One region of the Paraburkholderia sp. BL27I4N3 genome, then DNA from elsewhere that is predicted to be linked to it. Evidence: predicted binding sites of a transcription regulator. Region 1 holds the regulator's gene; each other region holds the start of a gene.
The links. Region 1 encodes LexA, which represses DNA repair genes until DNA is damaged. Its sites were predicted from a motif close to ACTGTATNNNNATACAGT; they were not measured.
Positions count from the first base shown of each region.

Region 2: the regulator LexA is predicted to act here: its motif matches at 1,323-1,340, upstream of B0G71_RS25415 (VRR-NUC domain-containing protein).
Region 3: the regulator LexA is predicted to act here: its motif matches at 1,245-1,262, upstream of imuA (translesion DNA synthesis-associated protein ImuA).
Region 4: the regulator LexA is predicted to act here: its motif matches at 2,105-2,122, upstream of recA (recombinase RecA).

Region 1 is NZ_QREJ01000001.1:1,900,380-1,904,081, forward strand. It holds gene B0G71_RS08800 (universal stress protein) at 1-171, shown strand, start outside; gene B0G71_RS08805 (DUF2939 domain-containing protein) at 345-1,007, opposite strand; gene B0G71_RS08810 (hypothetical protein) at 1,109-1,453, opposite strand; gene lexA (transcriptional repressor LexA) at 1,558-2,208, opposite strand; gene B0G71_RS08820 (sulfate ABC transporter substrate-binding protein) at 2,523-3,563, shown strand.
Region 2 is NZ_QREJ01000001.1:5,588,549-5,592,250, forward strand. It holds gene B0G71_RS25415 (VRR-NUC domain-containing protein) at 1-1,307, opposite strand, end outside; gene B0G71_RS25420 (LUD domain-containing protein) at 1,569-2,156, opposite strand; gene B0G71_RS25425 (lactate utilization protein B) at 2,143-3,537, opposite strand; gene B0G71_RS25430 ((Fe-S)-binding protein) at 3,534-3,702, opposite strand, start outside.
Region 3 is NZ_QREJ01000001.1:6,949,631-6,953,332, reverse strand. It holds gene B0G71_RS31615 (hypothetical protein) at 230-592, opposite strand; gene B0G71_RS31610 (hypothetical protein) at 882-1,097, opposite strand; gene imuA (translesion DNA synthesis-associated protein ImuA) at 1,277-1,984, shown strand; gene B0G71_RS31600 (DNA polymerase Y family protein) at 1,914-3,383, shown strand; gene B0G71_RS31595 (error-prone DNA polymerase) at 3,390-3,702, shown strand, end outside.
Region 4 is NZ_QREJ01000001.1:275,563-279,264, forward strand. It holds gene B0G71_RS01270 (sensor histidine kinase) at 1-1,178, opposite strand, end outside; gene B0G71_RS01275 (response regulator transcription factor) at 1,188-1,970, opposite strand; gene recA (recombinase RecA) at 2,203-3,279, shown strand; gene recX (recombination regulator RecX) at 3,287-3,702, shown strand, end outside.

The DNA of each region.
Region 1 (3,702 bases):
AACCTCGCCAATGAACTGCATGTCGACCTGGTGGTGGTCGGCCACCGTTGCCGCACGGGTTTGTCGCGATGGTGGATGGGCGCGGGCAATACGCCGTTGCTCGACCGTGTCTCGTGCAGCATTCTGGTGGCGTGTTCTTCGGCGCAGGAGCAGCAGCAAGCGGCAGCTTGAGGCGCATGTCGCCATTGTGGACGGTTGGCTGGCGGCCGGGCACTCCGGCCTCACTACCCGGTGGCCTCGACGTCATAACGATGTCGCTGAACGACTCGCCGCGACTCGCCGCGACTCGCCAAATAATTGGCGCGATCACGGGATCCGCGCCATACAAAGCCGACCTGCCGCGATCACTCGTTCAGATTGACCGCGGCCAGCTTCCACGTGAATATCCCTTCGCGCTGAAAGATCGCCGAGTAACGCGCGTCGCCGGCGCCATGCTGGTACGTGACGACAAACTCGTTGAGCCCACGATAGCCCGCGGTGGTTTGCGGCGGTTGTGGGGGCGTGGCATTGGCATTCCCATTCACCGCGTTGCCGGCCGGAGGCGCTGCCGGTGCCGGTGCGGTCGCGGCGGCGTCGGACGGATTGTTCGCGGCCGGCGGCGCGGGCGGCCGCTCACCCGGATCGCCGCGCGGCGGCATGCCGTTCAGCAAGGCCGCGACACCGTCCGGTGTGGCATAGGCATCCACGAGCGGGCCGATCAACGCGACGCCGATCATCGCGCCAATGGCGGCCAATGGATTGCCGTTGCTGTGCGCGCCAAGCCGGCGTGTCAGCAGGCCGGCGACCTGTTCCTTCAGGCTCTCACGCAACGCGGGGAAGTCGACGTACTGATTGACCGTTTGCGCATCGCGCGCATCGGCCGCGCGTTTGAGATTGTTCAGCGCGATGTACGGCGACGCGTAAGCAAACCCCAGAGCGGCGATCACCACGATCACGACGAGTGTGACGATCAGCGGCTTTGTGGCGCCGCCTCTGCTGCCGCGTTGGGTATGTTTCGGAACTGCCATCGAGTGGGACTCTCCATCAGGTGTGATCTAACGTGGACCACGGCCACGCGAAAACGATCCCACGCAATGCAATCTCTCGCCGCCCGCTCAAGACCGGGTCATCACGACTCGAACACCGCGCCGTGGACGTTGGCTTCGTCGGCGATGCAGCGGTCGATCATGCGGCAAACGGCGTCCATCGTGCCGACCATGATGAGACGCGACGGCCCGTGATAGACCCGCACCGGTGCGCGACGCGCCGGTTCGGCCGTATTCAGGCCGGAATTCAACGACACGCGGGCAAACGCCGGCAACGACGAAGGCAAGCTCGACGCAGCCTCGGGCGAGTCGAACAGCGACGGTGTGCTGCGCGTGGCCGCCTCGATCAATGAGCACGGCACCAGCTTGCGAAGGTGACGCAGACGACCGAACTGGCGAAAGGGCAGCAGGCGGGCAAGACGTTCCATGAGACTCTCCAGACGATGCAACGTTGATGCGGCGTTGATGCAGTGTCGATGCGACATTGACGCGGCTTTTTATTCTGTCGAACGCGCAAAAGGGTTAGAGCTGGTTAGAACTCGCCGGGGCGAATCAGCCCCACGGCGATACCCTCCAGCGCGAACTCCGCACTGCCGGTTTCAACGAAGATGTTTTCGTAATCGGGGTTCTCGGCGATCAGTTCGAGCCCATTCGGCCGGCGCTTCAGGCGCTTGACCGTGACGTCGTCGCCCAGCCGGGCAATGATGATCTGGCCGTCTTTCGCTTCGCTGCGCTTTTGCACCGCGAGCAGATCGCCGTCGAAGATGCCCGCGTCGCGCATGGACAGCCCGCGCACCTTCAGCAGGTAATCGGGCTTGCTCGAGAACAGCGCCGGGTCGCACGCGTAGTGCTGCGAGATATGTTCCTGCGCGAGGATCGGGCTGCCGGCGGCAACGCGCCCGATCAGCGGCAGCGACAGTTGCATGATGCTGGCGTGCGGCAGCGTGAACTGGTGCGGCGAGTCTTCCGGACCGGCCAGCAGGCGAATGCCGCGCGATGCGCCGGCCGCGAGTTCGATCACGCCCTTGCGGGCGAGTGCGCGCAGATGTTCTTCTGCCGAATTGGCCGAGCTGAAACCCAGCTCGGCGGCGATCTCCGCGCGGGTGGGCGGAAAGCCGGTGCGTTCGATAGCCCTGCGGATCAGATCGAAAACCTGCTGCTGTCGTGCGGTGAGTTTGGTCATGGCGCCACTGTATGTATGAACAGGTGACTGTATTTTTATACAGTATTCGGCGCAATTCAAGCTTTACTTTAAGTTCGGGGCGAAGGGCGGCGTTCCAGCGCCGTCAAACGATGCTTTAACAGCCGTTTTCGTTCAGCAACGCCTTATCCAGCTGTCGTTACCACTTTTGAGTATTAAAAAATGAAGAAACATTATTTTTAATGATGAAAGCCCTTCGATAGACTGGGCCTCCAGTTGACGTTCATGTGCACGTGACCGCGACACAAGAAAAGACATCACACGCTGTTTCAGCGGACAACGCGGAGAAAGTTGACATGAAATACCAAGGTACGGGGCTGGCAGGCAGGACGAAGAAACTGATCGCGGCGCTAGCATTGGGCGCGGCGGGCGCGCTCGGCGTGATGGCGCAGGCGCACGCCGCCGACACGACGCTGCTGAACGTCTCCTACGACCCGACGCGCGAGCTGTATCAGGACGTCAACCAGGCGTTCGGCAAGGAGTGGAAAGCGAAGACGGGCGAGACGATCACCTTCAAGCAGTCGCACGGCGGCTCGGGCGCCCAGGCGCGCTCGGTGCTCGACGGTCTGCAGGCCGACGTGGTGACGCTGGCGCTCGCCTATGACATCGACGCACTGGCGAACAAGGGTTTGCTGGACAAGGGCTGGCAGAAGCGTTTGCCGGATAACGCCTCGCCGTACACGTCGACGATCGTGTTTCTGGTGCGCAAGGGCAACCCGAAGCACATCAAGGATTGGGACGATCTGATCAAGCCGGGTGTGTCGATCGTGACGCCGAACCCGAAGACGTCGGGCGGCGCGCGCTGGAACTACCTCGCGGCTTGGGCGTACGCCGAGCATCAGCCGGGCGGCAATGATCAGAAGGCCAAGGAATTCGTCGGCAAGTTGTACAAGAATGCCGGCGTGCTGGATTCGGGCGCGCGCGGCGCGACCACCAGCTTCGTGCAACGCGGGATTGGCGACGTGCTGATCGCATGGGAAAACGAAGCCTTCCTGTCGCTCAAGGAATTCGGTCCGGAGAAGTTCGAGATCGTGGTGCCGTCGGTCAGCATTCTGGCCGAGCCGCCGGTCGCGGTGGTGGACAAGGTGGTCGACAAGCACGGCACGCGCAAGGTCGCCGAAGCTTACCTGAACTTCCTGTATAGCGAGCAAGGCCAGGAGATCGCGGCGAAGAACTTCTACCGTCCGCGTTCGAACAAGGTGCCGGCCGAGCTGACCGCCAAGTTTCCGAAGCTGAAGCTGTACACGGTGGACGATTCGTTCGGCGGCTGGACCAACGCGCAGAAGACGCACTTTGCCGACGGCGGCGTGTTCGATTCGATCTATCAGCCGCAGTAACAGGCCCGCTGCCGGCATCGGCAAAGGCATAGGCAAAGGCATAGACATAGGCAGCACGACGCGGCGACGCGTCACTCCCGAGCGCGCCCCATGGGGCGCGCTTTTGGCCGCCAGGGCCTGCCGGCCGGCAATACGAGCA
Region 2 (3,702 bases), 3.7 Mb from region 1:
TGAAAATCCGGCGCGTGCAGATCGGCCGGACCGCGCTGGAACGGATGAAAAAACGCGCCGGGCAACGCCGCAAAAACCGGCTCCCAACACAACAGCCCAAACAGCGAATTGATCAGCGCGTTCTCGACGTAGTGCACCGGCGCGGTCTCGCATGTCAAATGATCGCGGGCGACGTATTCGACCGGCATCGGCGCCTCGGGTCGCGGCAGCACGAGCGTGGTGCGCTCGACCGGGCGAGCGGCAGGCACACGCGCGACCGGTTCGCCGCGCTTGCGCTGCAAACGCGGCAGCATGCGCGCGACGCGTTGCGCCTCTTCTTCGCTCTCCGGCGCGGCGGCGGCTTGCGAGGCCAGTGCGAAAGCATCGTCGAAACGCTCGCTGCGTTCGAGCACGCGCATGCGCCGATGACGCGCGCCGGGCCACGCGCAACGCTCATAAACGGCGAGCGCCGCCGCCCAGTTCTGCCGACGCTCGCACAGGTAGCCGATGCGGAACAACAGTTTCGCGCGCCGCGTTTCAAGCCAGGGGTTGGCCGTTTCAATGGAGGCGACAGTGGCGACGATCTCTTCGATTGCCGCCGCTTCCGCCTCGCCACCGGGTAACCATTCGAGCGCTTCACGACACGCGTGCAACGCGAGATAGACGTCGACATCCGCGCGCTGCTGGAACGCGCGCGACGACGGCGCGAACGCCACTTTCTCGTACTGGAACACGCCGAGATCGGCGAGCACGAACTCCGACCACTCCTGCTGCAAATTGCCGAAGAACATCAACCGCAAGCGTTCGCAAAGCGGCGCGATCGCCACGTGAAAAACGCGGTCTTCAGTTCGACCGTGCCATGCCGAAAGCGCAAGCGCAGTGGCGCCTCCCTCGTCGTTTTCGCTTGCATAAAACGGGCGGAGTGTTTCCAGCAAGTCGGGCTTGCGCAGGCTCCTTGCGCCCGGAATCATCGCGATGGCGTCTGAGAAAATCTCCATCAACTCGGCACGCGTGGTGAGCGCGAACAATTCGTCGAGCGTGAGTCCCGGTTCGGTGTCGACCCAGCCGAGCGCCGCAATTGGCGCCGCTGCCTGCAACGGGCAGCCGATCTCGTCGTAAGACAGGCGGCTCGCGCGGAACAGCGTGCCTTTGCGCATCAGCATGCGAACCAGCAGCGCGCGCGAAGACTGCGGCAACGCAGCGAACTCGCGCAGAAACGCTTGCTCGTGCGCGTCGAACAGATCGTCGTAACGCTGCGCGAGCCACGCCAGGGCGCGCTCGAAGTTCAGCAGATAGTAGAGGGCGTAGGGAGAGACGGGTGTCGCCACGGCACTTTCATGAAACCTGTATGTTTATACAGTGATGATAGCAAACTCCGTGGCCGGCCCGGCCACACGGCCTTGTGGCGACATCATGGCGCGGCTTGAACGTACCGCCATGCGAATCCGTCCGCGCACCGCTTTACCCTCAGTTGCTCCACAACGGCGACGAAGTATCGGAGATGCCGGAGTTCCATGTCAGCAGAGTGACAGGCTTATCGAACGGGATGCCGCATTGTGCCATTCGATCGTGCCGCCGCTACCGCATTTTCATTGCGCCGCCAGCCACACCACCGTCAACGAACGCACGCCTTGCGCGCCGCGAATCAGCACGCCCTCGATATCCGCCGTCGCCGAAGGTCCGGTAACGAGCGCCGCGTAACGGGCGTCACGGAAATCATCGCGCTGGTACACGTCCTGCAAGCCGTCGATCAGTTGCGCCGGATCGAGCAGCACGACCAGATGCTGCACGATGTAGCCCAGCGCGTTGACCACATACTCGCGCTCGCTGAACCACACCGAGCCGGTCTCAGCGACGCCGAAGCGCGCCCGCACGACGCCCACGTCGATATCCTGTAGCGAAGCGGGTTCCGTGTCGGCGGTGAGTGGGCGCGTGCCCGACACTTCCGCGCTCGCCGAAGCCACCGACGCCTCAGCGCCGAAGCGCTCGCGAATCAATCCGCTCACCTCGGCAGCAGACGTGGCTTCGACGCAGGTGCCGCCCATTGCCTGCAAGGCCGCCGTGAAGCGCGCGCGCAGATCGCCGCCCGCCGCGTCGAAGAGCGGCACATCAGGCCGTGGCCGCGCCAGTGGCTGTGCTTGCCGCACCTTGTCCAGAAAAGCCTCACGCGTTGCCATTGCCGCCTCCACGATTTTTCTTGTACCAGGCGTGGAAGGTCAGCTTTGGCGCCTCCGGCAACTCGCGTTGCTTGCCCCAGATATTCAGCGGGTTATACAGCACGAAATTCGGCAGCCGCCGCAGCGCGCTGCCCATCGACGACACCGTCGCGCGATACAAGGTCGGACTCGCCAGCAAGCGCCCCGCCATTTTCAGCACTTCGTGCTTCACGAACGGCACTTCATGGCGCTCCGCGATCACCGTGCGCCACTTATAGATCTGCTCGTGAATATTGATCTTCACCGGACACACATTGGTGCAACTGCCATTGAGCGTCGACGCGAACGGCAACGCGCTATAGCGTTTCAGATCGAAGGTCGGGTTGATGATCGCGCCGATCGGCCCCGAGTAGGTGCCGCCGTACGACAGCCCGCCGCTGCGCCGGTACACGGGACAAGTATTCATACACGCGCCGCAGCGAATGCATTTGAGCGAATACCAGAAGTCCTCCATGGCGAGCCGCTCCGAGCGGCCGTGATCGACGAGGATGAAATGCATCTCCGTGCCCGGACGCGGCGCGCGGAAATGCGAGGTGTACTGCGTGATCGGCGAGCCGAGCGCGCTGCGCGACAACATGCGGATGAACACGCCGAGGTCGGATACTTTTGGAATCAGCTTCTCGATTCCAATCGACGCGATATGCAACGGCGGCACGTTCGCCGACAGATCCGCATTGCCTTCGTTCGTACACACCACCACCGTGCCGGTCTCCGCCACCGCGAAATTGCAGCCGGTCATGCCGGCGGTTTTCTCGCGCACGAAGTATGGCCGCGTGTTCATGCGCTGGCTTTCCGCGAGGTAGTGAATGTCGCTGTTCTTCGGATCGGTGCCGATGGTGCGGCCGAACAGTTCGGCGACATCGGCGCGCAGTTTGTGCACGGCCGGCACCACCATATGGCTCGGGTCCTGGTGATCGAGTTGCTGGATGCGTTCGCCCAGATCCGTTTCCATCACCGTGATGCCGCGCGGTTCGAGATACTCGCGCATCTTGCATTCGTCGGTGAGCATCGACTTGCTTTTGACGAGCGTGGTCATGCCGCGCTCCGACATGATCTGGTGCACGAGCGCGTTGTGCTCTTCGGCGGTGGCGGCCCAATGAACCGTTACACCGTTGGCCTCGGCGGCCGCCGCGAACTGTTCGAGATACTGCGAGAGGTTCGACAGCGTGTGTTCTTTAATACCCGATGCCAGTTCGCGCATCGTCTCCCATTCCGCAATGCCGTGCGCCTGCACGTCGCGCTTCTCGCGCAAATCCCATAGACGTTTGTCGTGAAACGCAACATGCTCTGTCTTGCCGATGAAAGCGCCCGCCGCTTTCGCGTGATCGATCCGGTTGCTCATGCGCGTGCTCCGTTGAGGACCTGCGCGATGTGGATGAAGCGCGCATCGGCTTTCATGCGTTCGGCGCAGCCTTGCTGATGCATGAGACACGACATGTCGCCTGAGACGATATATTCGGCGCCCGCGTTCAGATGATCGCGCACCTTGTCCTGCCCCATGCGCACC
Region 3 (3,702 bases), 5.0 Mb from region 1:
CGTGAGTATCAGCCCACGCACGAACCCGAGCACTGTCAAAGGCTTGAGCTTCATCTGGCGTTTCGCACGTGGCAAGAAACATCAGAACCTTCAATGAGTATCCGGGCGGACGTAAGCGTCCCGCTGGCATCGAAGTGCTCCTGCTGAAGGAGAGGGTGTCCGCAGATTCATAGCCCTTGTACACTTCGGGTTCCATGATTTTCCCCTGCCTCAACGGAAGGCTCGAATCTCATGCAAAGTCAATACCCACACATTTTTGCCAGATACGAGCCACTACAGGCGACGCGAAGTTCACCGTGAACTGTTCAGTGAACAAGTGGCTCACATTGGCCTTCTGAATATCTGTCTGGCAGCCAACAACCGACGCTGCAGCTATAGCGTGAGCTTCTGCGGCAATTGTCACCCTCTCGAGCCATGTCGCAACGCAAGCATTTCTAGCGAGCCAAAGGCGAGACGACTCCACCATGTTTTCGCTACTCAGCCAGCGTCCCTGCAATTTGTATGCAGCGACGTCACTGACAGCGAGATAGCAGCGCAGAACCGCCGCGTGCGCGTCGGTCAAAACGGGAAGCCTAATCGTATCTTCAAACATGCCAATCTCCGGTGCAGCTTGCACAGATAGGACAGTATCTAGCAATTTTGCGCGATGGCATTGAGCAAGTCTGCAGTGTTGCGCGAAAAGCCTGTTTGTCCGGCTATCTCGCGACCGTTGTCCCGCCGGCCAAATGCCTTGATTTCCATTGCCTGCTCGTGAGCCAGCATCCGCGGCCAAGGCCGCCATCGTCTCCCAGGTGGGTCAGGTTTGCTCCCGCGCCAAGGTCATTTTTGCGTCGGCGCAACAAATACTTCTCCGATTGGAGCGGCCACACCGGCGATTGCCATTACGCATGGTGCCTGAGCCGCTTGGTATCTACCCCGGCTGCCTTCAGCGCAGCGTCAATTGCCATCAGTTCCTGGCCGAAATCGAGCGACCACTCTTCGCCGTCACACCGCACGGTCATGCCGTTGTGCATTGAAATCAGGCCGCGAGCCTTGAACAAGGCATCCACAAGCTTTGATTCGCGTTCGGCTTCCCTGACCCATTCATCCGCTCTCATGTGAAGTATCCCTCAGAAAAAAACATGCAGCCGACCTCGGCATCCAAGCGAGCGCACGTTCGACATCAGGCGCGCTGCTCCATAACGCTCGTGGTCCCGCCATTGCAAAAAAGTGTCAGTTCACGACGGCGGATTTGCGTGTACGATACTGTATAAATATACAGGTTTTTGCTCGCTCAATGTCCACTGCTACTGTCCCGGTTGAGGAGATACATCCGTCCTTGTGGCGGGCGTCGCAGCTCGCGCGTAGCCGTGGAAGGGTTGTGGAGACTGGCTACCCGGCGCTATCGGCGGAACTACCCGGTGGTGGCTGGCCCGTCGGAGCGCTGGTCGACCTGCTGGTCCAGCAAGCCGGCGTGGGTGAGCTCCGGCTCTTGCGCCCGGCACTCAGTGCCACAGGTGACCGGCCGGTTGCGTTCGTCCAACCACCGCATACCCCCGACGGCTTGGGGCTCAGCTACATCGGGCTGTCCCTGGACCAGGTGCTTCGAGTGAACACACCGAAGACCGCAGATGCGCTGTGGTCAGCCGAGCAGATTCTTCGCGCCGGCAGTTGCGGCGCACTGATTTTCTGGACGCAGTACGCCCAGGCTTCTTCGCTTCGCCGTCTGCACCTTGCTGCCCAGTCGTCGGAAACGCTGTTCATCATGGTGCGGCCGCTGGCCAGCGGACAGGACGCGTCGCCTGCGCTCCTGCGGCTCGCGCTCAGACCATCCGCCGATGGGCTGACCGTCGACATCGTGAAACGACGAGGGCCCTCCCGCGCAGAGCCTCTGTCGATTCCCCTTCAACCAACCCCTGTTCTGCTTTCCCGCCATGCGCGTCTTTCTCGCCGTCCACCTGCCGAAGTTGCCGCTCGAGGTCTTCAGACCGAAGTGGTCACCTGAGCATGCTCACGGCAGCGCCGTGCTTGAGAAAGACAGGGTCGTCATTGCAGATGCCACTGCGCGTCTGGCTGGCGTGCGTCTTGGAATGAAACGCGGTGGGGTACTGACGCTGTCCCCTGAGACGGCGATGCATGAACGCGACATTGGCCGGGAAGGCGCTGCGCAGCGCGAAGTTGGCATCTCACTGATGCGCTTTTCACCTGAGGTTGCACTGCTCGATGAGGCCACAGTCGTGGTCGAGGTCGGCGCGAGTTTGCGCCTCTTCGGTGGCTTGCTTGCATTGAGTCGTGAAGCGAAAGCCGTCCTTGGTGCTCTCGGGTTCACCGCGCGCATCAGCGCGGCCCCGACGGGCCAAGGTGCCTGGTTGCTCGCGAAATACGGGAATCGTCGAGTTTTGAAACTCGCGTCGCTAGAGCATCGGCTGTCCGCACTGCCAATGGCCGCGGTCCCTGAAGTCCGTCCGTTTTTCGACTGGTTTAATGGTCTGGGCTGCGAGACCATAGCGGACATACGGCGCCTGCCCCGCGCAGGGCTGCAACGCCGGTGTGGCGAGCACTTTCTGGATTCTCTCGACAGGGCCTTCGGCACGGCGCCCGAACTGTTCGACTGGCTGGAGCTGCCGCCAACCTTCTCCGCGCGCCTTGAGATGCCGGACCGGCTTGAGCACGCAGACGGAGCGGTATTCGCTGCACATCGATTAATTGTTCAGCTATGTGGATGGCTTTCCGCAAAACAACTCGCAGTCACAGGCGTCCGCCTTTCACTTGAGCATGAGCGCGGACGCGACGCGATTGAGCCAACCATCGTCAACATTGCATTGGGCGAACCGACATGGCGTGAAGAACATCTGGTCAGACTGGTGAAGGAACGGTTGCATCGCATCGAACTCGTCGCGCCGATGATTGCCTTGCGGCTCGATGCTACGAACGTCGAGTCTGCAGCGCCGGCATCTGACACGCTGTTCCCTGAACCCGGTGGCTCTAAAGAGGACCATCAAAAACTGCTCGAACTGCTTGTCGCGCGGCTGGGCGAAGACAACGTCCTGCGGCCGGCGCCAACGGCCGACCACCGTCCCGAAATTGCAAACCGCTGGATTCCTGTCACGCAGAAGAAAAAGTCAGACACCCTCCCGGATGGACTACCGAGGCCAACCTGGATGCTCCCGACACCCGTCCGCCTGCTGATGCGCAAGCACCGCCCGTTTTATGGCTCGCCGTTGCGCATGGTGTCGCCTGGCGAGCGCATTGAAGCCGGTTGGTTTGATGGTGAGCTCGTCACGCGTGACTATTTTGTCGCGCAGGGCGAAGACACAAGCTGCTACTGGATTTACCGTGAACGCGTCAGTAGCCGTGACGCTGAAGAAGACCAGCGCTGGTTTCTCCATGGCCTCTTCGGATGATGTGCTGTGGATACGACCTTCAATATCCTTCCGGCTTACGCCGAGCTTTTCTGCCGGTCGAACTTTTCATTCCTGCGAGGCGCTTCACACGCAGAAGAGCTTGCCGAGCGCGCGGCGCAGTTGGGTTACTCAGCGCTCGCCGTAACGGATGAGTGCTCACTGGCTGGCGTGGTGCGCGCTCACGTCGCCGCGAAGACAGCAAAGCTTCCTTTTATCGTCGGCGCCTATTTCAAGCTGGTCAACGCCGACGGGTCGCCGGCGTTCGGAATTATCCTGCTGGCGAAGAATCGAGAGGGATACGGCAACCTGTCCGAACTCA
Region 4 (3,702 bases), 1.6 Mb from region 1:
ATAACCGGATTGCCGTTCACTTCGACCGGTTCTTCAGGCGCTTCGTAGCCCAGATCCATCTGCTTGGCGAGCGCGGCCTGAACCCAGTCGCGCACTGCACTGCGCGCGACCTCCGTCACTTCGACCGGTGTGAAAATCTGACCCGACATGCGGTTCTCCGCGCGCGCCAGCGCCAGCAGTTGCGTGACGAGCCGCGCGGCGTGCTCCGAGCTGGTGGCGATCTGCTCAAGCGAGCGATGCACCTCCGCGGAGGCGTCCTGACGCAGCGCCAGCTCGGCCTGCGTGCGCAAGCCGGCAAGCGGGGTCTTCATCTGATGCGCGGCGTCGGCGATAAAGCGTTTTTGCAGCTCCATGTTCTGTTCGAGACGCGTCAGCAGATCGTTGAACGAGGTCACGAGCGGCTCGATTTCCGGCGGCGCGCGCCGCGCCTCGAGCGGCGACAGGTCGTCCGGGCGGCGCGCGCGGATATGCGCCTGTAGCGCGTGCAGCGGCGCGAGCCCGCGCGAGAGCCCGAACCACACCAGCAGGATCGCGAGCGGCAGAATCACGAACTGCGGCAAGATCACGCCTTTGATGATGTCGTTGGCGAGCTGGCTGCGTTTGTCGAGCGTTTCGGCGACCTGCACCAGCACGGGCTGCGCGCCGGGCGTCTGCGGAAATTCCACAGTCGTGTAGGCGACGCGGATGTCGTTGCCGCGCAGCACATCGTCACGAAATTCGACGAGACCCGGCTGCGGGCGGTCTTCCTCGTGCGGCAGCGGCATGTCGCGCTCGCCGCCCACCAGTTCGCCGCGCGTGCCGAGCACCTGATAGAACACACTGTCGACATTGTCCGCGCGCAGAAAGTCGCGCGTGGAGTCGGGCAGCGTCAGTTCCGCCACGCCGTTCACCGGATGAATCTGGCGGGCCAGCACGTAGGCGTCCGTTTCCAGCGCGCGGTCGAACGGGCCGTTCGCGATCGACTTGGCGACCAGATAGGTGACCGCGAGACTCATCGGCCAAAGCAGCAGCAGCGGCGCCAGCATCCAGTCGAGAATCTCGCCGAACAGCGAGCGCGGGCGCGCCTCGGCGGCGGCTTCGGTTTCGTCGGGCGGGGCGAACGGGTTGGCGTAGCGCTCGTCGCGCGCCTCGTCGAGGTCCGCCGCGTGCGCCGTAGCGCGGTCTGCGCGTGCGGACATGGGCGGTCTCTATTTGTAGTGATGGCTCGCCGGCATCGCGCCGGACGGCGGCGCGGCGGGCGGTTCGGGCTCGGCGGGCGGGGCGGCGGTCGTAGCGTTCGCGCTCGTGCTTGCGCTCGGCGCTGACGCGGCCTTCTGAAGACAGTAGCCCAGACCGCGCACGGTGATGATGCGCACGCCGCTCGGCTCGATTTTCTTGCGCAGGCGGTGCACGTAGACCTCGATTGCGTTATTGCTGACTTCTTCGCCCCATTCGCATAGATGATCGACGAGTTGTTCCTTCGAAACCAGCCGGCCGATCCGCTGCAGCAGCACTTCGAGCAAACCCAGCTCGCGCGCCGACAGGTCGATCACCTGCTCGTTGACATAGGCGATCCGGCCGACCTGGTCGAACGACAGCGAGCCGTGCCGCACGACCGTCGGGCCGCCGCCGGCGCCGCGCCGCGTCAGGGCGCGCACGCGTGCTTCGAGTTCGTTCAGCGCGAAGGGCTTGGCCATGTAGTCGTCGGCGCCGAAGTCGAGGCCCTTGACGCGCTCGTCGACGCTGTCCGCGGCGGTCAGAATCAGCACCGGCAGGGTGGAATTGCGCGCGCGCAAGCGCCGCAACACCTCGAGGCCGGACATGCGCGGCAGGCCCAGATCGAGAATCAGCAGGTCGAAAGATTGCATCGACAGCGCGGTATCGGCCTCGACGCCGCTCTTTACGTGATCGACGGCATAGGCCGATTGGCGGAGTGATCGAACCAGACCGTCCGCGAGTATGCTGTCGTCTTCGGCAATCAGAATTCGCATGGTGCGCCAGCCTGGCCTTGCCGGCACCGCGGGTGTCCCCCCGGCGCACAGCGGTCTCCGAAAATTATTGTGGGTAGTTGGGCAGCGCGACGGTAAAAATGCGCGTTCGCATGAGAATCGTGCTTGCCAAAACTACTGTTTTTTTATACAGTGTCTGGGTTTCGTGTGCTGTCCTTTCAAAGTGGGCTGCACATCCGCCTCAGACGCCGTTCATCATAGCAAAGGACGATTCATGGAAGAAAGCAAGAAAGGCTCGGCTGGACTGACGGCTGAAAAGAGCAAGGCACTCGCTGCCGCACTCGCACAGATCGAAAAGCAGTTCGGCAAAGGGTCGGTCATGCGGCTCGGCGCAGGTGAGGCGGTCGAAGATATCCAGGTGGTCTCAACCGGATCGCTCGGCCTCGACATCGCGTTGGGCGTCGGCGGTTTGCCGCGTGGCCGTGTGGTCGAAATTTATGGCCCGGAATCGTCCGGTAAAACCACGCTGACGTTGCAGGTCGTCGCCGAAATGCAGAAGCTCGGCGGCACGGCAGCGTTTATCGACGCGGAACACGCGCTGGATATTCAGTACGCGGGCAAGCTCGGCGTGAACGTGAACGAACTGCTGGTTTCGCAGCCGGACACCGGCGAGCAGGCGCTCGAAATCGCCGACGCACTGGTGCGCTCGGGTTCGATCGACATGATCGTGATCGACTCGGTCGCGGCACTCGTGCCGAAGGCTGAAATCGAAGGCGAAATGGGCGACTCGCTGCCGGGTCTGCAAGCGCGTCTCATGTCGCAAGCGCTGCGCAAACTCACCGGCACGATCAAGCGCACGAACTGCCTTGTGATCTTCATCAACCAGATCCGCATGAAGATCGGCGTGATGTTCGGCAATCCGGAAACCACTACGGGCGGTAACGCGTTGAAGTTCTACGCGTCGGTGCGTCTGGACATTCGCCGTATCGGTTCGATCAAGAAGAACGACGAAGTGATCGGCAACGAAACGCGCGTGAAGGTGGTGAAGAACAAGGTGGCGCCGCCGTTCCGCGAAGCGATTTTCGACATTTTGTATGGCGAGGGCATTTCACGTCAGGGCGAAATCATCGACCTGGGCGTGCAAGCCAAGATCGTCGACAAGGCCGGCGCGTGGTACAGCTACAGCGGCGAACGTATCGGTCAGGGCAAGGACAACGCGCGTGAATTCCTGCGCGAAAATCCGGATATCGCTCGTGAAATCGAAAATCGTATCCGCGAATCGCTGGGCGTGAATGCCATGGCTGAAGCCGTGACCGGCGCAGCCGCTGAAGTCGCGGACGAAGAAGAGTAACCATCACGTGATACGCAAGGGCCGGCCGTTGTCCGATTCCGGACGCCACGCGGACGGCCCGCGTGATGAAGACGGCGAGTCGTTCGATCCGTTCGAATCGTTCGACGCACACGACCGCGCTGCGGGCCGCAATCCGCAGCGCGCGCAGTTTGAATCCCCGCCGCCCGTAGGCTCGGATCCCTCCGAGACCACCTACACCCGCTCACGTCGCGTCCCAGGCGAAGCGAAACCCGGGCAAGACGAAGCCAAACAGTCCAAACGTCCGGCACGGTCTTTAAAAGGCCGCGCGCTCGGCTATCTATCCCGCCGCGAATACAGCCGCACTGAACTGGCGCGCAAGCTGAAGCCATTCGTCGAGGAAACCGATTCTCTCGACACCGTGCTCGACTCGCTGGAAGCCGAAAACTGGCTGTCCGACTCGCG